DNA from 3 places in the Kitasatospora sp. NPDC005751 genome. Region 3 is predicted to be linked to each of the others. Evidence: riboswitches for the same ligand, from Rfam matches in the RefSeq annotation. Region 3 holds a riboswitch; each other region holds the start of a gene.

The links. A riboswitch is a leader RNA that binds a small molecule or an ion and turns the genes downstream of it on or off. The one in region 3 is predicted to bind thiamine pyrophosphate.
Region 1: linked by a shared signal. The riboswitch ahead of thiO (glycine oxidase ThiO) and the one ahead of ABZ497_RS08780 (cytosine permease) in region 3 are both predicted to bind thiamine pyrophosphate.
Region 2: linked by a shared signal. The riboswitch ahead of thiC (phosphomethylpyrimidine synthase ThiC) and the one ahead of ABZ497_RS08780 (cytosine permease) in region 3 are both predicted to bind thiamine pyrophosphate.

Annotation. Positions count from the first base shown of each region.
Region 1 is NZ_JBEXYC010000001.1:265,183-272,705, reverse strand. It holds gene pknB (Stk1 family PASTA domain-containing Ser/Thr kinase) at 1-209, opposite strand, end outside; gene ABZ497_RS01220 (thiazole synthase) at 299-1,096, opposite strand; gene thiS (sulfur carrier protein ThiS) at 1,099-1,308, opposite strand; gene thiO (glycine oxidase ThiO) at 1,305-2,465, opposite strand; TPP riboswitch at 2,469-2,581, opposite strand; gene ABZ497_RS01205 (FAD-dependent oxidoreductase) at 2,680-3,885, shown strand; gene ABZ497_RS01200 (Rv2175c family DNA-binding protein) at 3,938-4,303, shown strand; gene thiE (thiamine phosphate synthase) at 4,303-4,953, shown strand; gene ABZ497_RS01190 (polyprenyl synthetase family protein) at 5,012-6,118, opposite strand; gene metF (methylenetetrahydrofolate reductase [NAD(P)H]) at 6,294-7,208, shown strand; gene ABZ497_RS01180 (hypothetical protein) at 7,342-7,523, shown strand, end outside.
Region 2 is NZ_JBEXYC010000015.1:13,978-21,500, reverse strand. It holds gene ABZ497_RS16770 (SPFH domain-containing protein) at 1-1,116, opposite strand, end outside; gene ABZ497_RS16765 (hypothetical protein) at 1,220-1,426, opposite strand; TPP riboswitch at 1,581-1,715, shown strand; gene thiC (phosphomethylpyrimidine synthase ThiC) at 1,711-3,522, shown strand; gene ABZ497_RS16755 (hypothetical protein) at 3,671-4,309, opposite strand; gene ABZ497_RS16750 (NUDIX hydrolase) at 4,899-5,432, shown strand; gene ABZ497_RS16745 (hypothetical protein) at 5,433-6,743, opposite strand; gene ABZ497_RS16740 (ATP-binding protein) at 6,928-7,410, shown strand.
Region 3 is NZ_JBEXYC010000006.1:59,138-66,660, reverse strand. It holds gene ABZ497_RS08795 (peptidoglycan-binding protein) at 1-1,080, opposite strand, end outside; tRNA gene ABZ497_RS08790 (tRNA-Ser) at 1,265-1,352, opposite strand; gene ABZ497_RS08785 (trypsin-like peptidase domain-containing protein) at 1,412-2,989, opposite strand; TPP riboswitch at 3,377-3,525, shown strand; gene ABZ497_RS08780 (cytosine permease) at 3,518-4,996, shown strand; gene ABZ497_RS08775 (glycerophosphodiester phosphodiesterase family protein) at 5,129-5,953, shown strand; gene ABZ497_RS08770 (ATP-binding protein) at 6,496-6,936, shown strand; gene ABZ497_RS08765 (DUF5926 family protein) at 7,113-7,523, shown strand, end outside.

The sequences.
Region 1 (7,523 bases), on a different contig from region 3:
CGGGCGACCGCCTTGGCCTCGCGGATGAACCGGCCGGTGAAGTCCTCGTCGCCGGCGAGCGAGGGGTGCATCACCTTGACCGCCACGACCCGGTCGAGCCGGGTGTCGGTGCCCCGGTAGACGGTGGACATCCCGCCGGCCGCGATGCGCTGCTCGACCCGGTACCGGCCGTCGAGCAGGGTACCGATCAGCGGGTCGTCCAGTGCCATGTCCACCCGGCGAGTGTAGTGGGGGCGCCCGGCACCGGCCCCGGGGGACACCGCTCCCGGGGCGCTCTGTGCCCGGCTTGTGACACCGCCTAGAACGCCGGGCGCTCGCGGGTGTCCAGCGCGGCCCGGCCGGCCATCGCCGAGGAGGCCTCGGCGTGGAAGCGGCGCGGGATCCGGCCCGCCCGGTGGGCGAGCCGGCCGGCCTCCACGGCGTGCCGCATCGCGTCGGCCATCAGCACCGGCTCCTGGGCCCGGGTCACCGCCGAGGCGAGCATCACCGCGGCGCAGCCCAGCTCCATCGCCAGGGCCACGTCCGAGGCGGTGCCGGCGCCCGCGTCCAGGATCACCGGGACGGTCGCGCTCTCCACGATCAGCTGGAAGTTGTGCGGGTTGCGGATGCCCAGGCCGGAGCCGATCGGCGAGCCCAGCGGCATGATCGCCGCACAGCCGACGTCCTCCAGCTTCCGGGCCAGCACCGGGTCGTCGTTGGTGTAGGGCAGGACGGTGAAGCCGTCGTCGACCAGCGTCTCGGCCGCGTCCAGCAGCTCGATCGGGTCGGGCAGCAGGGTCCGCTCGTCGGCGATCACCTCCAGCTTCACCCAGTCGGTGCCGAGCGCCTCACGGGCCAGCCGGGCCGTCAGCACGGCCTCACCGGCGGTGAAGCAGCCGGCGGTGTTGGGCAGCACGCGGATGCCGTTGCGGGTCAGCACGTCCAGGACGGAGCCCTGGGTGGTGGCGTCGACCCGGCGCATCGCCACGGTGGTCAGCTCGGTGCCGGAGACCCGCAGCGCCTGTTCCAGGACGTCCAGGCTGGGGGCGCCGCCGGTGCCCATGATCAGGCGTGAGCCGAAGGCCGTCCCGGCGATGGTGAACACGTCGTCGGCCATGGTCAGCCTCCCTGGACGGCGGTGAGGATCTCGACCCGGTCGCCCGCGGCCAGCCGCGTCAGCGGCCACGAGCCGCGCGGCACCACGGCCTCGTTGAGGGCGGCGGCGACGCCGGAGTTGGCCCGGCTGAGGGTGGTCACCACCTCGGCCAGGGTGGTGGCGGCGGGCACCCGGCGGGGCTCGCCGTTGACGGTGAGTTCGATCTCGCTCATGCGGGGACCTTCGTGGTGAAGCGGGTGGGGGAGAACGGCTCGGCGAGCGCGGGCGTCGTGCCGGTGACCAGGTACTCGGCGAGCAGGTCGGCCGTCACCGGGGTGAGCAGCACGCCGTTGCGGTAGTGGCCGGTGGCGGCGACCAGGCCGGGCAGGGCGGTCGGCCCGAGCAGCGGTGCGTTGTCCGGCGAGCCCGGCCGCAGCCCGGCGGAGGTCTCCACCAGCGGCAGCTCGGTGATGCCGGGGACCAGCTCGTGGGCGTCGCGCAGCAGCTCGTACACCCCGCCGGCGGTGACGGTGGTGTCGTAGCCCTGCTCCTCGCTGGTGGCGCCGATCACCAGCTCGCCGTCCTCGCGCGGCACCAGGTAGAGGTGTTGGCCGCGCACCACCGCGCGGACGTTGCGGGAGAGGAACGGCCGGTAGGCCGGGGGGATCCGCAGCCGCAGGATCTGGCCCTTCACCGGGCGGATCGCCGGCAGCACACCGGCGGGCAGGCCGGGCAGCAGATGGCTGCGGGAGCCGGCGGCGAGCACCACCCGGTCGGCGGTCAGGGTCTCCCCGGTGCCGAGCCGGACGCCGACGGCCCGGTCGCCCTCGACCAGCAGCTCGGTGGCCTCGGTGCGGTGCAGCCGCACGTCGGCCCGCTCGCAGGCGAGGACCAGCGCCGCGGCCAGCCGGCGGCCGTCCACCTGGTGGTCGTCGGTGACGTGCAGGCCGCCGCGGACGCCGGGGGCGAGCATCGGCTCCAGCTTGCGGGCCTCCCGGCCGGTCAGCCACTGCGAGTCGAGGCCGAGCCGCCCGTGGAAGGCGTGCAGCTCGCGCAGCTCCTCGCGGTCGTCGGAGTCGAGGGCGACGGCGACGGTGCCGCACCGGCGGTAGCCGGTGTCCCGGCCGCCCGAAGCCTCGGTGAGCTCGTCGGCGAAGGCCGCGTACCGCTCGTTGGAGGCCATCCCGAGGCGCAGCAACGGCTCCTCGCCGTACTGGAGTTCGGTGACGGGGGCCAGCATGCCCGCGGCCACCCGGGCGGCCCCGCCGCCCGGGTCGGGGTCGACCACCGCGATGTCCGTCAGTCCGCGCCGGGCCGCCCGCCAGGCGACGGCGAGGCCGATGATGCCGCCGCCGACGACCAGCACGTGGGCATGGGTACCTGCTGCCATGCGTGTCAAAGTCGCTGCTCTCCCTTCGCCGGTATGACCCGGATCAGGTTCGGACGGTCGCAGGCCGTGCAAGCCCGCCTCTCAGCCCGGTCCGCCGGGCTCCCGTGATGGTGCCCCCACCATAACTCCGGGGGTCGCCGCCACCGAAGGCGAGTACGAGGGGCGGACGCGGGGCGCCCGAGGCCCTCTGGCGCCCCGTGCGCCCGCCAGTACAGTGACGGGCGTGGCAGAGCTGAGCGGGACGGATCAGGTGGTCGTGGTGGGGGCCGGGCTGGCCGGGGCGCACTGCGCCGCGGGCCTGCGGCAGGGCGGCTGGCGGGGGCGGATCGTGGTGGTCGGCGAGGAGCCGCACACCCCGTACGACCGGCCGCCGCTCTCCAAGGAGGTGCTGCTCGGCAAGGCCGACGCCACCCCGCTCGACCTCGACCTCGCGCAGCTCGGCGTCGAACTGCTCACCGGCCGCCGCGCCACCGGCCTCACCCCCGGCGTGCTGCGCACCGACGGCGGCGACCTGCCGTACGACGCCCTGGTGATCGCCACCGGCGCCGCCCCGCGCGCCCTGCCCGGCGCCGAGCGCGCCCACCTGCTGCACACCCTGGACGACGCGCTGGCGCTGCGCGCCCTGCTCCGGCCCGGCCTGCGCCTGGTCCTGGTGGGCGCGGGCTGGATCGGCGCCGAGGTGGCCACCGCCGCCCGGGCGGCCGGCTGCGAGGTCACCGTCGTCGAGGCCGGCCCGGCGCCCGTGCCCGGCGCGCTGCCGGCCGTGATCGGCGGGGCGATGGCGGCCTGGTACGCCGAGGCCGGGGTGGAGCTGCGCTGCGGGGTGGGCGTCGCGGCGGTCGAGCCCGGCGCGGTGCTGCTGGCGGACGGCTCGCACCTGCCCGCCGACGAGGTGGTGGTCGGCATCGGCGCCCGCCCGGCGACCGGCTGGCTGGCCGGCTCCGGGGTCGCGCTGGACGCCGCCGGCGCGATCCTGGTCGACGAGCGGCTGCGCACCACGCTGCCGGGCGTCCACGCGGCCGGCGACTGCGTGAGCTACCCGTCGGCCCGCGCCGGCGCCCGGCTGACCGTCCAGCACTGGGACCACGCGCTGCAGTCCGGTGCGGCGGCGGCCGCCGCCGTGCTCGGCGCGGAGGTGGCGTACGACCCGGTGCCCTACTTCTGGTCGGAGCAGTTCGGCCGGACGGTGCAGTACGCCGGGCGGCACGGCGAGGGTGACGAACTGCTCTGGCGCGGCTCCCCGCAGGACCCGTCCTGGGCGGTGCTCTGGCTGCGGGACGGCGTGCTGCGGGCCCTGCTGACGGTGGACCGCCCGCGCGATCTCACCCAGGGCCGCCGGCTGGTCGAGCGCGCCGCGGTGCTCGATCCGGTGCGCGCGGCGGACCCGGCGGTGGCCCTGAAGTCGGCCGTCGCGGGGTAGTCCGCGGGGCCGGTTGGTGCGCGGCGGGCCCTGGAGGTGGCAGTCTGGTGACGTGAGTGAGATCGAAAGCAAGATTGAATCCCTGGTCACCGACTGGATGTACCTGCCCGACATCTCGGAGCAGTGGGGGGTCCGGGTCACCGAGGTGCGCGACCTGGTCAAGAACGGCGGGCTGATCGCCGTCCGCCGCGGCCCGAACAGGTCGCTCCAGGTGCCGGCCGCCTTCATCGACGGCCCGGGCCTGGTCAAGCACCTGTCCGGCACCCTGACGGTGCTGCGCGACTGCGGGTACAACGACGCGGAGATCCTGGAGTGGCTCTTCACCGAGGACCCGTCGCTGCCCGGCAGCCCGATCCAGGCGCTGCAGGAGAACCGCGGCACCGAGGTGAAGCGCCGCGCCCAGGCGATGCTGATCTGATGGCGGCGGACACACCGCGCCGGCGCCTCGCCGACGCCCGGCTCTACCTCTGCACCGACGCGCGCCGCGAGCAGGGCGACCTCGCCGCGTTCCTGGACGCGGCGCTGGGCGGCGGGGTGGACATCGTCCAGCTCCGCGACAAGGGCCTGGAGGCCAAGCAGGAACTGGCGGCCCTGGAGGTCCTCGCCGACGCCTGCCGCCGCCACGGCAAGCTGCTCGCCGTCAACGACCGCGCCGACGTCGCGCACGCGGCCCGGCCCGACGTGCTGCACCTCGGGCAGGACGACCTGCCGGTGCCCGCCGCCCGGGCGATCCTCGGCGAGGACGTACTGATCGGCCGGTCCTGCCACGCCGAGTCCGAGGTGGACGCGGCGGTCGTCGAGCCCGGCGTCGACTACTTCTGCACCGGCCCGGTCTGGCCCACCCCGACCAAGCCGGGCCGCCACGCGCCCGGCCTCGGCCTGGTCTCGTACGCGGCGAAGCAGAGCACCGACCGGCCGTGGTTCGCGATCGGCGGCATCGACCTCGGCAACCTGGACGAGGTGCTGGCGGCCGGGGCGAGCCGGGTCGTGGTGGTCCGCGCGATCACCGCCGCGGACGACCCGCGGGCGGCGGCCGCCGCGTTCGCCCGGCGGCTGCGCGCGGTCTGACCCGGACGGCTGCCGCCGTTCCCGGTACGTCCGGGTGCCCGTTTTTCGGACACCCGGCTCAGTACTTGCGGACGGTGGCGGCCTCGGCCAGTGCCAGCAGCACCTCGCGGGCCCGCCGGTCGGCCAGCGGGGCCGCCTCCAGCGCGGCCAGCGACTGCCGCATCAGCTCCTCGATCCGCCACTCCACCAGCTCGGGCGCGCCGCTGCGCCCGACCAGCTCGCGCAGCCGGGACACCTCCTCGGGCGCCAGGTCCGGCGCGCCGAGCCGGTCGTCCAGGTGGCGGGCGTCGGCGGCGGGCAGCCCCCGCATGGCGTGCGCGACCAGCAGCGTCCGCTTGCCCTCGCGCAGGTCGTCACCGGCCGGCTTGCCGGTGACCGCCGGGTCCCCGAAGACGCCGAGCAGGTCGTCACGGAGCTGGAAGGCCTCGCCCAGCGGCAGGCCGAACGCGCCGTACGCCTCGACCAGCTCCGGCCCGGCGCCCGCCAGCAGTGCGCCGACCTGCAGCGGCCGCTCGATCGTGTACTTGGCCGACTTGTAGTGCAGCACGGTCCGTGCCCGGTCCAGCGCGCCCTCGTCGGTGGAGTCCCCGGCGACCGGCTCCAGGACGTCCAGGTACTGGCCGACCATGACCTCGGTGCGCATCAGGTCGAACACCGGCTTGGCGGCCAGCACGGCCGCCGGGTCCAGGCCCGAGCGCAGGAACAGCTCGTCGCACCAGATCAGCAGCAGGTCGCCGAGGAGCACGGCCGCCGAGGCGCCGAACTGCTCGCGGTCGCCCCGCCAGCCGCTCGCGCGGTGCAGCGCCTCGAAGCGGCGGTGCACGGAGGGCAGGCCGCGCCGGGTGTCGCTGCGGTCCATCAGGTCGTCGTGGACCAGCGCGCTGGCCTGCAGCAGCTCCAGGGCGGCCGCGGCGTGCGCGATGGCCTCGCCGGCGGCCGGGCCGCCGGCGCCGCGCCAGCCCCAGTAGCAGAACGCCGGGCGCAGCCGCTTGCCGCCGTCCAGCAGGAAGTCGCGCAGGGCCTCGACGGCGGGCGCCAGCTGCGGGGAGATCTTCCCGAGCAGGGCCGACTGGCCGTCCATGAACCCGGCGAGCGCGGCGTTGACGCGCTCGCGCACGTCCTCCACGTCGATCGGGTTGGCCGGCCGGTTGCTGGACGAGGTCACGATGAGGCTCCGGAGGGTTCGCTGGGGGTCCGGCAAGCCTAGCCGGACGGCCGCGAACGGCCGTCGGGCAGGGCCGTGCACCCGTTCGGACGGAAAGCGGACGGTCGTCCACCAGTTGTCTCAATACCTGGAACCGGGTTGTCCGTGTCCTTCGGCCGACGGTTAACCTGCCCCCATGGCACTCGGCATCGCTTCCACCAGAACAGACCGCGCTTCGACGGTCCGCGAGCTTCTGGCGGCCGGCAAGCGGTCCTTCTCCTTCGAGTTCATGCCCCCGCGGACCGAGGTCGGTGAGCAGCGCCTCTGGGACGCCATCCGCCGCCTCGAACCGCTCGACCCCAACTTCGTCTGCATGACGTACGGAGCCGGCGGCTCCTCGCGCGAGCGCACGGTCAACATGGTCGGGCGGATCGCCACCGAGACCACCCTCACCCCGGTGGCCCACCTGACCGCGGTGGACCACTCGGTCGCCGAGCTGCGCAACATCATCGGCCAGTACGCCGACCAGGGCGTGCGCAACGTCCTCGCGGTGCGCGGCGACCCGCCCGGCGACCCGACGGGCGAGTGGGTCAGCCACCCGGACGGCGTCACCTACGCCTACGAGCTGGTGGAGCTGATCAAGGGGATCGGCGACTTCTGCGTGGGCGTCGCGGCCTCGCCGAACATGCACCCGCGCTCGACCGACTGGGACGAGGACATCCGGCACTTCGTGGCGAAGATCCGCTCCGGGGCCGACTACGCGATCACCCAGATGTTCTTCGAGGTCGACGACTACCTGCGGCTGCGTGACCGGGTCGCGGCGGCGGGCTGCGAGGCGCCGATCATCCCGGAGATCATGCCGGTCACCAACGCCAAGCAGCTGGAGCGCTTCCCCCAGCTGAGCGGCTCGGCCTTCCCGCCCGACCTGGAGGAGCGGCTGCGCGCCGCGATCGACGACCCGGCCGCGCTGCGCGCGATCGGCATGGAGCACGCCACCGCGATGTCCGAGCGGCTGCTGGCGGAGGGCGCCCCCGGGCTGCACTTCATCACGCTCAACCACTCGACCGCGACGCTGGAGATCTACCAGAACCTCGGCCTGCACCAGCGCTGAGCGGGCCGCCGTTCCCGGCCGGCCGGGCCCGCCGTTCCGGCCGGGAACGCAATGCGGTACCCGGACCGTTCAACCGGTACAGTCGCCGAACACGCGCGGCGCGCGCGGGCACGCGACTGGAGGTAGCGGGCGGATGGGCATCGGATACCTGCTGCTGTACGGCGCGTTGGCGGTCGTGGCGCTCTGGCTGCTGGCCGAGCTGCTGCTGCAGAACCGCGCGCCGGTGCACTGGCGCGCCCTCGCCCTGACCGGCTTCCTCGGCGTGCCGGCCGGGATGGCTGCCGGTTCGGTCCCGCTGATCGGCGCGGGCGCGGC
Region 2 (7,523 bases), on a different contig from region 3:
GTCCGCCAGCCCGCGGGCCTCGGTGGCCGCGGCCTCGGCCTGTCCGGTGGCCCTGGTCGCCTCGGCCTCGGCCAGGGCGCGCAGCCTGGTGGCGTCCGCCGCGGCCTGGGCCGCGATCCTGACCTGGCCGGCCTCGGCGGCCGCCTTCAGCTCGGTCTCCTGGGCCTGGGCCTGCGCCGCCGAGATCCGCGCGTCGCGGTCGGCGTCCGCCCGGGTGCGGGTCTCGTACGCCTTGGCGTCGGCCGGCTTGCGGACCTCGATCTGCAGCTGCTGCTCCTTGCGGCGCGACTCCAGTTCGGCGACCTTCGTCTCCTGGACGACGACCTCCTGCCGGGAGGCGGCCTCGGCGAGCGGCCCGGCCTGCTGGGCGCGGGCGTTGGCGGTGTCCCGTTCGGCCTGGTAGGCGGACTGCTGGATGGCGCTGTTGCGGGTCGCCTCGGCCTTGCGGGCGGCGGCCTCCTGCTCCGCCTCGGTGGCCATCCGGTCGGCCGCGGCCTGGGCGATCCGGGCGTCCCGCTGGACGGCGGCGGCGTGCGGGATGGCGAGGTTCTTGATGTAGCCGGTCGGGTCGATGATCTCCTGGATCTGCAGGGTGTCGATGATCAGCCCGAGCTTCTCCATCTCCAGCCCGGAGGCGGCCCTGGTCTCCCCGGTGAGCCGCTCGCGGTCCCGGATCATGTCCTCGACGGTGAGCCCGCCGACGATCGAGCGCAGGTGGCCGGCGAAGACGTTGTGGACCCGCTGGCTGATCAGCTTCTGCTGGTCCAGGAATCGCCGGGCGGCATTGGCGATGGAGACGTCGTCGTCGCCGATCTTGAAGATCACCACGCCCTTGACCCGGACCGGGATGCCCTGCGTGGTGACGCATTCGACGTCCAGCTCGGCCTCGTTGAGGTCCAGCGAGAGCCGGCGGACGCCCTGCAGCCCCGGCGTGACGAAGGTCCCCCGCCCGGTGACGATCCGGAAGCCCAGGCCGTCCCCGACCCCCTCGGTCCGGTGCCGGGAGCCGGAGATGATCAGGGCCTCGTTGGGCTCGGCGACCCGCCACATGAGCTTGAAGAGCGTGACACCCACCAGCAGTACCCCGGCGGCGGTCCCGATGATGACGAACACCATGGTTCAACTCCCCCTTTCGGCGCATGAGATGCGCCGACTCGGATTGTCCGCCCGGGGCACCCGGAGGAGAAGGGATCGCACATGACCGTCCGTCACAACCCTGTCACGGCAGGATCGGTGCCACGTAGACGGTCCGGGGCGGGTGGTACTCGATCACCACCACGGGCGTCCCGACCGACAACCGGTCACCCGGCACGGCGAGATAGGCGAGGAACGCCTCCGTGCCCCGGCGCTCCGGGACGTGCACCATCACCTCGCCGACCAGTCCCGCGCCCACCGCTCCGCTGACCCGCCCCGTGCTCCCGATCACTGCGCTCCTCCTTCGCCGCCCGCCCCGCGTGACTGCCAGTCTGCCCGCCCCGGAGCGCCGCGGCGCCCCGTGGTCCGGAGCGCCGCCCGGGACCCCCTCTGGACCAGCGGCGATCCGCTCGCTACGGTGTTGGACGTCATGCGCAGGCAACACCGCCTGCGGACACGGGAGCTCGGAGCACCGGGCTGAGAGGGCGCTGACCGGAACGTCACTGGACGTGCCGACCGCTGCGTCGACCGCAGGAACCTGACCGGGTAATGCCGGCGTAGGGAGTAGAGGGTCTGATGACCACGTTCGACGCACAGCCGCAGTCTGCCCGGAACCAGGCCGCCGGAAGCGCGGCCACCGGCTACCCGACCCCGGCCTGGCGCAAGGCCTACCGCCAGGGGTCCCGCCCCGACCTGCGGGTCCCGTACCGCGAGGTCGTCCTGACCAACGGCCGGACCGTCCCGCTCTACGACACCTCCGGCTCGTACACCGATCCCGCCTACGAGGCCGACGTGCGGCGCGGCCTGCCGCCGCTGCGGGACGCCTGGATCCGCCAGCGCGGCGACGTCGAGGAGTACGACGGCCGCGAGGCCCGCCCGGAGGACGACGGGATCAAGCACACCTCGCCGCGCGGCGGGAACCTGCGCAACCTGGACGCCGTCTTCCCCGGCCGCCCGCGCCGCCCGCTGCGCGGCCGGTCCGGCGCCTCCGTCACCCAGCTCGCCTACGCCCGGCGCGGCGTGGTGACGCCGGAGATGGAGTTCGTGGCCCTGCGCGAGGGCCTGGACCCGGAGTACGTCCGCGCCGAGGTGGCGCGCGGCCGCGCCGTCATCCCGGTCAACGTGAACCACCCCGAGGTGGAGCCGTCGATCATCGGCACCAACTTCCTGGTGAAGATCAACGCCAACATCGGCAACTCCGCCGTCACCTCCTCGATCGAGGAGGAGGTGGAGAAGATGACCTGGGCCACCCGCTGGGGCGCCGACACCGTCATGGACCTCTCCACCGGCCGCAACATCCACACCACCCGGGAGTGGATCCTGCGCAACTCCCCGGTCCCGATCGGCACGGTGCCGCTCTACCAGGCGCTGGAGAAGGTCGACGGCCGGGCCGAGGAGCTCAGCTGGGACGTCTACCGGGACACCATCGTCGAGCAGTGCGAGCAGGGCGTCGACTACATGACCGTGCACGCCGGCGTGCTGCTGCGGTACGTGCCGCTGACGGCCCGTCGCAAGACCGGCATCGTCTCGCGCGGCGGCTCGATCATGGCGGCCTGGTGCCTGGCCCATCACCGGGAGAACTTCCTCTACACCAACTTCGAGGAGCTCTGCGAGATCCTCGCGAGCTACGACGTCACCTTCTCGCTCGGTGACGGCCTGCGCCCCGGCTCGATCGCCGACGCCAACGACGAGGCGCAGTTCGCCGAGCTGCAGACGCTGGGCGAGCTGGGCCGGATCGCCCGGGAGCGGGACGTCCAGGTGATGATCGAGGGCCCGGGCCACGTCCCGATGAACAAGATCAAGGAGAACATGGATCTCCAGAAGGAGATCTGCGACGAGGCGCCGTTCTACACCCTCGGCCCGCTGACCACGGACGTCGCCCCCGGTTACGACCACATCACCTCGGGCATCGGCGCCGCGATGATCGCCTGGTGGGGCACCGCGATGCTCTGCTACGTGACCCCCAAGGAGCACCTGGGCCTGCCCAACCGGGACGACGTGAAGACCGGCGTCATCACCTACAAGATCGCCGCCCACGCCGCCGACCTGGCCAAGGGCCACCCCGGCGCCCAGGCCTGGGACGACGCCCTCTCCGACGCCCGCTTCGAGTTCCGCTGGGAGGACCAGTTCAACCTGGCCCTCGACCCGGAGACGGCCCGCGAGTTCCACGACGAGACCCTCCCCGCCGAGCCCGCCAAGACGGCCCACTTCTGCTCGATGTGCGGCCCGAAGTTCTGCTCGATGAAGATCAGTAAATCCATCAATGAGAAGTTCGGCGCCGGCGCGGCCTCGCCGGAGTACGACGAGGCCGCGGTCGAGGGCATGAAGGCGATGTCCGAGGAGTTCAAGGCCCAGGGCAACAAGGTCTACCTGCCGATGGCGGACTGACCACACACCACCGCGCTCGGTGGGGGCCAGGAGCTCCGTTCGGCTTCTGGCCCCCACCGAGTTACCGCATCCGTCCCCCGAGACGGGTAGGGCCTCCCAGGACGCCCTACCCGGCGACGGCTCGCCAGGGATCGGGACAGTCCTGACCTCAGCCGCCGTAGAGGTTGTACCCAGCCATCTCATGCTTCCTGTCCGTCATCTCTCGGATGCCTGTATCGGCGGCGTCGAGTACCCCGGCAATGCCCACCATCACGTTGTGGAAGTGACGGATGTGGATGCGGGTAACGCCGTCGAGCGTGGCATCACCACTGTTGCGGACCGGGTAGCGGAAGCCCTCGGAGCTCGGATCCATGCCATGGAGTTGGAAGAGCACACGCTCCGTGTTGTCCAGCTCCGCTTGGTCATCGCCAGGGAACGAACGCTCCAGAAGTGGCCGTGCCCTGCGCCACAGGACCTCGATGCTGTGGCTCCGCACCAGCTCATGTGGCTCATCGAGATAGACGCTCGCCAGCTCGATCAAGGTCTTGAGATGAAGCTCGACGTAGTGTCGCCAGCACATTGCGAAGGGGTAGATCAGCGTGTCTTGGCCCCGCCCAGTGGACATGACCTCGTCTACGATGATCTCCGCGGCCTTCGCGTAGCCGCGGAGGTAGCCAAGCCAGCGATCCCGAGGAAAGTCGAGACAGGCCACGGCCTGCCAGTCAGGCTCCTCATGCAGAAGGTCAGCCTCTGCATGAGGCCACGCCGGCGGATCCGTGAAGCTCATCGTCTCGTCAGATGCGTCCATGCTTGTGAGTCTCCTCGGGCGCCTTGGACGGCGCACCCGATTTCATAGTCACACTGCCACAGAGCAGTTCACGCGCGGGACGGAGCAGCATGTTGGCCTCTTCCCGGTGGTGCGCGCATCGGTCATGACAGCGATGTACCGATGTATCTGGCTTCAAGACCGTCGAAGAACTCACGCAACTTGGCAGCCGCTGAAGGATCCTGAGTCAACTCGTAGCCGCCGTACCGGTAGACCTCATACCCCTTGAGTCGGAGGGTTCGATCCTCGGCCACCATCTCGGATTACGACTGCGGTGCTGCGACGTCGCCCTTGGCGTAGTGCTGCTTACCGTCCGCCTCGATCACGATGCGGATGTTGCCAGGCATCATCAAGAGGAAGTCCATACGCTCACGGTTCAAGCGCCGGCCCTTGTGGAGCTTTGCGCGCTCACGCTTGGTGAACGGGTGGTCGTACGAGAGCTTCTGAGCGAGTGGCCTCGCGGAGAGGCCAGCACCCGCTGGTATTCGTCGGTCTGACGCGAATTGGTCAAAGCAATCGGCGGGCCGCCCGTCTCTGACATGCTGAAGGTCCACGGAGAGGGGCCGCAGCGATGCAGTGGAAGATCCACGGGGAACGTCCGATCTACGAGAACCCCTGGGTGAACGTCTGGTTGGTCGACGTCGAGCAGCCGGACGGGAACCGGTGGGAGCATCATGTGCTCAAGCTGCGGCACCTGGCGGTGGCGGCGGTGGTGAACGATCAGAAGCAGGTGCTGATGATGTGGCGGCACCGGTTCATCACCGACTCGTGGGCTTGGGAGCTGCCCATGGGGTTGATCGAGGCAGACGAGACCCCGGCGGAGGCCGCCGCCCGCGAGGTGCTGGAAGAGACGGGTTGGACCGTCGAGCAGGTCAAGCCGCTGATCTATGCCCAGCCGGCGAACGGGATCACTGACTCGGAGCACTTCATCTTCCGGGCCGACGCCGTCGAGTACGCCGGGCCGCCGAGTGAGCGCAACGAGTCGGATCGGATTGAGTGGATCCCGCTGTCCGAGCTGCGCGGAATGATCGACCGACGCGAGATCGTGAGCAGCGGTTCGCTGGTCGGTGTGCTGTACCTGCTGCTTGATGAGGCCGGTCTGTAGTCAGGCGCTCATCTCCTGGATGCGGGCCGATAGTTCGGCGACCAGCCGGTTGCTGCGGTAGGGGGTCAGTAGGTGGCGGAACTCCCGAAGGTGCGCGAGCACGCGCGGGGATCCGACCTCGGTTGCCAGGGCAAGGGCTTGGCCAGCCGTAGTGCAGGCCAAGTCGATCTCGTGGCGCTGGAGCTGGGTGCGGGCCAGCCAGTAGGAGTGGAACGCGCGGCCGCGCAGGTTGGCGGCTGCTTCGGCCCGTAGCGCCTCCTGGATGAGCGGTTCGGCGGCCACGGTGTCGCCGAGCTGGCCCAGCGCGATGCCGGTGTCGACGGTGAGCTTCGTCTGATCGAAGTACTGGACCCAGAGCGGGTCGTCGTCTGCTGGATCGACGCGCTCGAAGTGCCGCCGTGCGTCATCGAGGGCCTGGTGGGTGGCCTCTCGGTCATGCGCGCTGGCGTGACCGAAGGCTTCTCGCATCGCCAGCATGGCCATCAACCTTGGCGTGCCGCCGTTGAGTCGTGCGGTGTCCTGTGCGGTCCGGGCAAGGACGATCGCCTCATGCGCCCTGTCCTCGTACGTGGCCTGGAGGCTGAGACAGGAGAGCACGTTGGCGACGAACGGGCGGTCGTCGATCTCGCGCGACAGACGCAGAGCTTCGGTGAAGTAGCCACGGGCAGTGCTGTACTGCCGGGCGTCGAAGTAGGTCCATCCGGTGAGGCGCGCGAGTTCGGCCGCGATGCCATGCAGGCTGCGCTGGTAGTTGGGATCGGTCGTGTCGCGCAGAACGTCCAGGACATAGCGAAGTTGGCCCATGACGGCCGGTCGGAGGGCTTCGCCACCGTGCTCGTCGTCGCGTCGCCAGTAGTCCTCGATGGAGGCCTGAAGGGATCGGAGAACCGTCGGCGTGACCCTGGTGCTGGCCGCTATGGCGAGGATGTCATCCAGCTCGCGGCTCGGCAGCACCGAATCCGCAGGAGCTGTGGCCCGTTGCCGGGCTGGTAGCGCCACGGGCTGAGCCGGGACCTGCGGGCGTTCCCAAGCTCGGGGGGCCAGACCGACCAGGTGGCCGGGGATTCGGAGGCCGTCGGCGATGCGCTCGATGACGGTCATGTTGGCGATCTCCCGGCGCCCCGCGATCACCTCGCCGACACGGCTTGGAGTCAGCCCGCACACCCGCGCGATGCGGGACGGGTGGAAACCACCTCGGGCTTTGGCCAGCCGAAAGATCACCGCGAAGTCCCGTGCCCTGCACGCGGCCACCATCTCGGGGTCGGCCAGCAGGCGACTCGGCAACCCGGGCGATCGTGCGGAATCGCTCATGTCCGGCACCCCCAGCACCGGGAAAGGTATCACTCGGTGTCACGTGGCGTAACTGACCGCGAGTTTACCCATGGTGGGTAATCACGTGGCCCTTATCCCGGAACTGCCCGCTCGGAAATCCTGGGGTCCTCCGAGCGCGAGCCCGGAGGAACGACCCGACCAGTACGAAGGGCGGCCAGTGCTGATGAGCGAGGCAGCTTCGTTCCCAGTGCCGCAGGAGTGGGATGTTGAGCCGGATGCAGCGGCCATCGCCTCGGCTCGACGGCTGGTCGTCGACGTAGCGCGGTTCTGGCGCGTGCCGCTGTCGGACGACGCGTTGCGCGATGTCGAGTTGTGCACGAGCGAGTTGTTGGCGAACGCCATGGAGCACACGCAGGCTCGTTGCAAGGTGATGGTGCGTTGGACTGGCACTCACCTGCGGGTGGAGGTTACGGACACCAGCCTCCGGCTCCCGAACCCGGACTCGGCGCAGGACATCGTGACCGGCGGCGGGGGCCTGATCCTGGTCGCGGGGCTGTCGCACTCGTGGGGGTGGCACCCCGCAGGGGTCGGGAAGGTCGTGTGGTTCGAGATCGCGGCCGACCAGTTGGTGACGGGAGACGCGCGACTCTCCGTGCTCGTCCATGCCGCACAGGCCCGGCCGGATCCGGTCGCGCGGACCGTCTGAGCTCCCTCAAGCTCCACCTGGCCACGCTAGGGAATCCCGGCCGGGTGGATCGGCGGCGCCGACCGCTTCAACCCCACGGTCGGCGCCGTCACAGCTCCACACCCACGTGCCCG
Region 3 (7,523 bases):
CAGCTCCCGCAGACTCCGCTGACCGGGGATGCCGTTGGCGTCCGAGCCCGCGTAGCCGAGGCTGCGCTGGAAGGCCGCGTACGCCTGCACCGTCGTGCTGCCCAGCGAGCCGTCCACCCAGCGCTGCTCCAGGAACCCTTCGTCGACCAGCGCCTGTTCGACGATCCGGACCTCGCCGCCGTAGGTCTGGTGGCCCTGCTCGGCGCCCGGGTCGGTCCGGGCCGCCGCGACGACGTGGGCCAGCGAGACGCGGCGCGGCGAGGGCAGCCGGCCGAGCAGCCGGCGCAGCGACTGCTCGCCCGGGACGCCGTCCGCGTCACTGCCCGAGTACCCCAGACTGCGCTGGTAGTCCTGGTAGTTGAGGGTGTCGGCGTCCCGCCAGTCCTCGTCCGGACCGGTCGTGTAGTGCGCACCGTGCCCGGCCGCCACCAGCGCCTCGCCCACCTCGCGGACCTGCGGCCCGTGCGCGCCGTAGCCGTACTCCAGGCCATTGATCGTCACCCGCCGGCGGACCGGCGCGGTGTCGGACCGGGGCGGCGGCGGCAACGGACCGCCGCCCGCGGCGGCGGCGATCCCGGGCAGCACGACGTCGTAGAACTGCCGCACCCGGGCGTCCCCGGGGCACGACGTACCGCCGTCCGACCACTCCGGGAAGAGCCGGTGGAAGCCGAAGCCCGGGTCGTTCGCGCTCCGGCAGGCCCGCACCGGGATCCCGTGCCGCCCGTGCAGCCAGACTCCGAGCGCGACGAGGGCGGCGACCTGCGCGTCCGTCCACGGATCGGTGTTCTGGTCGTTGCTGGCCGACTCGACGCTCACCGCCCCCGTGCCGTCCGCCCTGCGGTTCGCCCCCATGTTGGCGTCCGCCCGGGTCTCCGTCCCGATGAACTGGCCCACACTGCCGTCGTATCCGACTCCGAAGTGCGACTCCAGATTGGTCGAGTCCCGCCAGTACTCGTAGATTCGGCGCGGCGCCCACGGCGCCGCGATGCTGTGGAAGATCACCTGCGTCGGCACGATCGCCGGCTGGTCGTCCGACTCGGGCTGAAGCTCCAGCTTCTCAGCGCCGGGGTACCAGGCCATCAGTCTCTCCTCGCCGGGCCCAGGGCAGTCCGCCCCTTACGCCCGACACACGAACCCCTCACCCCCTCACGAGCACACCCCCACCCCAAACCCCCCGTTCAGGTGAATTTCACCCCCGGAAACGCAGAAGGCGGGTGCCGACTCGACGTCGGCACCCGCCCTGAGCAGGTGGTTCTCCAACCAGCGGAGAGCGTGGGATTCGAACCCACGGTGCGGGGTCACCGCACGACAGTTTTCAAGACTGTTCCCTTAGGCCGCTCGGGCAGCTCTCCAGGCGGAGGTCAGCCTAACGGGTCCGGCGGGGTTCGGTGCACCGGTTTCGGGGTGGGGGTCAGTCGCCCACGCGCTCGGCGAGGGTGACCTTGGTGGTGCTGGTCTGGCCGTTGCGGGTGTACTCGACGTCGACGGTCTCGCCGGGCTTGTGCGTCCAGATCTTGCTGACCAGGGCCGGGCCGTTCTCGATCGGGCTGCCGCCGAGCTTGGTGATGACGTCGCCGGGCTTGAGGCCGGCCTTGTCGGCGGCGCCGCCGGGGGTGACGGCCGGGGTGCCCTGGATGTCGCGGGTCTGGATCTGCGCGCCGTCGCCCTTGTAGTCGTCGTTGCGCAGGACGTCCAGCTTGGCGTAGACCGGCTTGCCGGTCTTGATCAGCGTCTCGGCGACCCACTTGGCCTGGTTGATCGGGATGGCGAAGCCCAGGCCGATGCTGCCGGCCCGGCCGTTGGCCGAGGCGTTGGACTGGATCGCCGAGTTGATGCCCATCACCGCGCCGCCGGCGTCCAGCAGCGGGCCGCCGGAGTTGCCGGGGTTGATGGAGGCGTCGGTCTGCAGCGCGTTCATGTACGAGGACTGCGCGCCGGTCTCGTCGCCGGAGGCGACCGGGCGGTCCTTGGCGCTGATGATGCCGGTGGTGACGGTGGACTCCAGGCCGTACGGCGCGCCGATGGCGATCGTGGAGTCACCGACGTTGACCTTGTCGGAGTCGGCCAGCGGAAGCGGCGTCAGCTTGTCCTTGGGCGGGTTGTCGAGCTTCACCACGGCGACGTCGTAGCCCTCGGCGCGGCCGAGCACCGAGGCGCTGTAGGAGGTGCCGTCGGCGAACTTGACGGTCAGTTTGCCGCCGTTGGAGGCAGGCGCGACGACGTGGTTGTTGGTGAGGATGTGGCCCTCGGTGTCGAAGACGAAACCGGTACCGGTGCCGGACTCGCCGTTGCCCTGCGCCTTGATGGTGACGACGCTGGGCAGCGCCTTCTGCGCGATGCCGGCCACCGAGCCGGGGGCGGGCTCGTTCTTCTGGGTGCTGGCCTGGACGGTGGTGCTCCGGTGGTCGTCCGCCGCGCTGATGCCGTTGTCGTTGCGGTCCGCGACGGCGACGCCGAGCGCCCCGCCCGCCACACCGGCGACCAGGGCGACGGCGGCGATCAGCGCGATCAGGCCGCCGCGCTTCTTGCGCGGGCCGCCGGGCCCGGGGGTGCCGGGGTACTCGGCCGGGTAGCCGAGCGGCCCGCCGGGGTAGCCCGGGCCGCCGGGGGCGGCGGGGCCACCGGGCGGGGCCTCGTGGCCGCCCCAGCCGCCGAGCGGCTGGCCGGCGCCGAACGGGTGGTGCGGCGCCGGCGCGGCCGGAGCCCCGTACGGGTCGTGGGACGCCGCCGCGACCGGGGCGCCCGGTGTGGCGTACGGGTTGGTGACCGGCGCGGCCACCGGGGCGGCCGGCGCGGCCGGGGCCGGCGGCAGGACGGGCGGAGGTGCGTCAATGTACCGGGCCTCGGCGGCCGGAGCCGCCACCGGCTCGGCGGGCACGGCGGGCACCGGGTCCGGGGCGCCGACCTTGCTGAACGCCAGCGTCGGCGTGAACCCGCCGGACGCGGGCGCGGCCGGAGCGGCGGGCGCCCCGGCGCCGGTGTCCGTCACGGTCCGGTCCGCCTCGGGCGCCGCCTGGACGGGACCGGGCGCCACCGGCGCCCGACCGTCAGGAGCGGGACCCACTACCCCCTGGCCGTCGGAGGGCTGCTCCCCCTGTGGCCCGGTGGGCCCAACCTCGCGCTCGGTGCTCACGGACGACCTCCATAGCTGACAGGACCAACAACCATAGTTTTTCGCACACTCGATTCGATTGCCGTAAGGACCCCTCTGAAGAAGTCATAAGAATCCTTAGCCCGGCCCGACAACGGCCCCCAGGCAGGCCCCCGCGACGGCCCCCCGGGACCCCGTGCGAGGCCGCCGCGCAGCGTCCCGCGATGCGGACCGCCGGACGCCTGGCCTTGGCGTTCACTCCCGCGCCGGTTAGCCTGTCGCTCCAAACTGACACGCGGGAGCTTGGACCCACCAGGCTGAGAGTGCGCCGGTCGACCGTACGCCACGAGCTCCGTGGACGGACCGTCGAGGGGGCGCAGACCGCCGGAACCTGTCCGGGTAATGCCGGCGTAGGGAGTATCGGCCATGCCGCCTGCTTCGCCATCCTCTTCTTCGGGCGCGCCCGCGTCCAAGGGTTTCCCCGAATCGTCCGCGACCGATCCCTGCGACGCCACCGGCGGGGCGGCCGGTTCCACCGGAGCGGGCACCGCCGTCCTGGACCGTCCGGACCGTCCGGACCGGGCGGACCGGGTCGAGGCCCCGTTCGTCCTCGACACCGAGCCGCCGCGCACGCTCCGCTTCCGGGACCACTTCGCGCTCTGGATGAACCTCGGCGTCAGCCTGATCGGCTTCACCACCGCCGCCACCGTGCTCGGCGCACCCGGCAGCGAGCTGTCGCTGGCCGCCGCGGTCACCGCGATCGTGGTCGGCACCGTGGTCGGCACCGCGATGCTCGGCGTGGCCGCGCTGATCGGGGCCCGGACCGGCGCGCCGGCGATGGCCAACCTGCGCGGACTGTTCGGGACGAAGCTCTCCTACGTGCCGACGGTGCTGAACATCGTCCAGTGCATCGGCTGGGGCGTGTACGAGCTGCTGGTCATCGCGATGGGCGCGCAGACGGTGGCGCACACCGACGGCTACCGCTGGCTCTTCGTCGTCCTGGCGGGCGCGGTGACCACCGCGCTGACCATCTGGCCGCTCGGCGCGATCGCGGTGCTGCGCCGCTTCGTCGCCGCGGCGGTCGCGGTGGCGATGGTCTACTTCACCGTCCAGCTGGGCCGGGGCGGCGTGTCCGACCCGGGCGCGGGCAACTGGCACGGCTTCCTCCGGGCCACCGACGCGATGATCGCGGTGTCGATCTCCTTCGTCCCGCTGGCCGCCGACTACACCCGGCACTCCCGCACCGCCCGCTCCGCGTTCTGGGGCAGCTTCTCCGGTTACACCGTGGCCCAGGTCTGGTGCTACGTGCTCGGCCTGTTCGCGCTGCTGCAGGCCGACGGCGACGCCTCCCGGATCTTCGACTCGTTCCTGGGCGTCTGGGCCGGCTGGTTCTTCCTGCTGGTGCTGGTGCTGCGCGAGACCGACCAGTCCTTCGCCAACGTGTACTCGACCGCGATGTCGGTCCACAACCTGCTGCCGAAGGTGGACCGCCGGGTGCTGACCGGCGCGACCGGCCTGCTGATCACCGTGCTGGCGCTGCAGATCACCGAGTTCACCGACTCCTACTACGCCTTCCTCGGTCTGATCGGCTCGGTGTTCGTGCCGATGTTCGCGGTACTGGCGGTCGACTACTTCCTCGGCGCCGGCCGGCGCGGCTGGAACCTCGCCGCCGACGCCCCGTCCCGCTGGCTGATGCTGCTGCCCTGGGCGCTCGGCTTCGCCGTCTACCAGCTGATCGCGCCGACCGCGATCGCCGGCTGGTGGACGGACTTCTGGACCTCCGTGCAGGAGGCCCTGCACTTCACGCCCCAGGAGTGGACCTCGGCGTCCCTGTTCGGCTTCCTGGTGCCGGCCCTGGTCACCTGGGCGCTCACCCCGCTCACCCGCCGGACCCCCGCCGCCTGACGCCCGCGGGCCCGGTCGGGCCTGCGGCAGCGCGCCGGGAAGGGCGGACGACGAGGCGCGCGGGCGAAGACGGCCCCGCAGGTTGGGGCCGTCTTCGCCCGGGTGTCACTTCCGCCGCCTATCGTGGACGGCGTGACCAGCCCTGACCTCTCCCCGGCGGCGGCGCGCACCGCGCGGCCCGTCCAGGTGATCGCCCACCGCGGTTCCTCGCACGCCCTGCCCGAGCACACGCTCGCGGCCTACCGCCGGGCGCTCGACGAGGGCGCGGACGCGGTCGAGTGCGACGTCCGGGTGACGGCCGACGGGCATCTGGTCTGCGTGCACGACCGCCGGATCGGCCGGGTCTCGGACGGCCGCGGCACGGTCTCCTCGATGACGCTGGCCGAGCTGGAGGCGCACGACTTCGGCGCCTGGAAGACGGGGGAGCCGAGCGCGGACCCGGACCTGCGCGGCGTCCTGCGGCTGGAGAGCCTGCTGGAGCTGGTCACCGACTGCGGGCGCCCGGTGGACCTGGCGATCGAGACCAAGCACCCGGTCCGTTTCCGGGGCCGGGTGGAGTCCGAGCTGCTGCGGATGCTCGACCGGTTCAAGATCGGCGGGGCGCCGGAGGGCGACCGCCCGCAGGCCCGGATCATGAGCTTCTCCTCGCTGGCGCTGACCAGGGTGGCCGCCGCCGCGCCGGAGTACCCGCGGGTCTTCCTGTTCGAGCGGACGCTGCCCCTGCAGGGCCGGCTGCGCCCGGGCGCCTCGCTGCCCGGCGGGGCCCGGATCGCCGGCCCGGGCATCGACCTGGTGCGGGCCCGGCCCCGGCTGGTGACCCGGCTGCGGGAGCTCGGCCACCAGGTGCACGTCTGGACCGTGGACGAGCCGGCCGACGTCGAGCTCTGCCTGGAGCTCGGGGTCTCGGGGATCATCACCAACCGCCCGGCGGAGGTCCTGGCCCAGCTCGGCCGCTGAACCGGTCCGCCGCGGAACGCCGTCCCTCGCGCCCCACGGGTTTCTCCGGCTATTTCCGGCCCCCCGAGACCCGGTGGCCGCGCGCCCCGCTCCGGAATCACCCGGCACTTCCGCCCCGGCGGACCGCGATCGCTTGGGTAGGGCTCAAACCTTCATCCGCCGTTTTCTGACGGAAATCATGCGTTCTCACGACAGAGGGTGAGCAGGGAATCACCTGCAGCGCACCGTGCGTCGCCCGGCTTGAAATGTCCGCGCGGGATCGCCGTACGGTCGTTTCCGACCCATTACCAAGGGGCATCCATCCCTCGGCATACGCTGAAGGAGGTCCGGGGGTGGCGTTGATGGTGGCGCGTGAAGTGCCGACTTCATCGACCATGGCAGTGCCGCACGGCCCATCGAGTGTCGGGGTCGCACGGCGCCGACTGCGTCGAGATCTACGTGACCGGGAGATACCGGAACCGGTCATCGATGATGCTGTTCTGATCCTTTCCGAACTGCTGAGCAATGCCTGTCGTTACGCACGGCCGCTCGGCCCGCTGCCCGTGCTCGGACGCAGCGCCCGGGCCGAGATCGTCGACCAGATCCTCGTCGGCGTCCCCTCCGGTCCGGCCGAGCCGGCCAGGCCGGCCGGCGCTCCCGCGACGGGCGGCCCGGCCGTCCACGCCAGGAGCCGGGACGCGGGACAGGCCCGGCCGCAGGCCCACCCGGACGAGGGCGAGGGCAACGGCGGGGTGCTGGTCCGCTGGCAGCTGCACGCGGACGGGGTCCTCACTCTGGAGGTGACGGACGGCGGCGCGCAGACCCGGCCGTCCCCCGCCAGTCCGTCGCTGACCTCGCGCGGCGGCCGCGGGCTGAGCATCGTCGACCAGCTGTCCAGCGACTGGGGCGTGCGCGACGCGCCCGGCGAGGTCACGGTCTGGGCCGCCCTGCCCGCCCGGGCCCGGCACGCCCGGCGCACCGGCGGTGACGCCCGCAGCGCCTGAGCGTCGCCCGCGGCCGTCGGAGCGGGGCCCGGTTGGGGCCTCCGCGGAGCGCCGCCCACCGCGGTCCGGGCGTCGCCCCCACGGGGTACTCCCCGCCCCGGCGCGTGCCCACGGGCCGGGGGAACGTCAGTAGGCTGCCCGGAGCACACCGAAACCGCCACCGGGAGAGCCGCACCATGGGCAAGAAGGCCGCCAAGAAGGCGCCGCAGCGCAGCCAGTCCACCACCGCCGTCACGGGCGAGATCCCCGTGGTCGGGGCCCGCGAGAACTGCCCCTGCGGTTCGGGCCGCCGGTACAAGGCCTGCCACGGCCGGGAGGCCTCGCACGCCGTGCAGGAGCTGGTGCACCGCCCGTTCGAGGGGCTGTCCGGCGAGGCCGACTGGGTGGCGCTGCGCGAGCTGGTCCCGGCCGCGACCGTGCCGCTGACGCTGGCCGCCGGGGTGGCCGAGGCCGCCAACGGTGACGTCCCGTCCGTGACCCTGGCCACCGTGCTGCCGCTGGCCTGGCCGGCGCTGCGCCGCCAGGACGGTTCGATCCTGCTCGGCCTGCAGACCCAGTCCGCCTCCGGTGACCTGAGCCGTGACCTG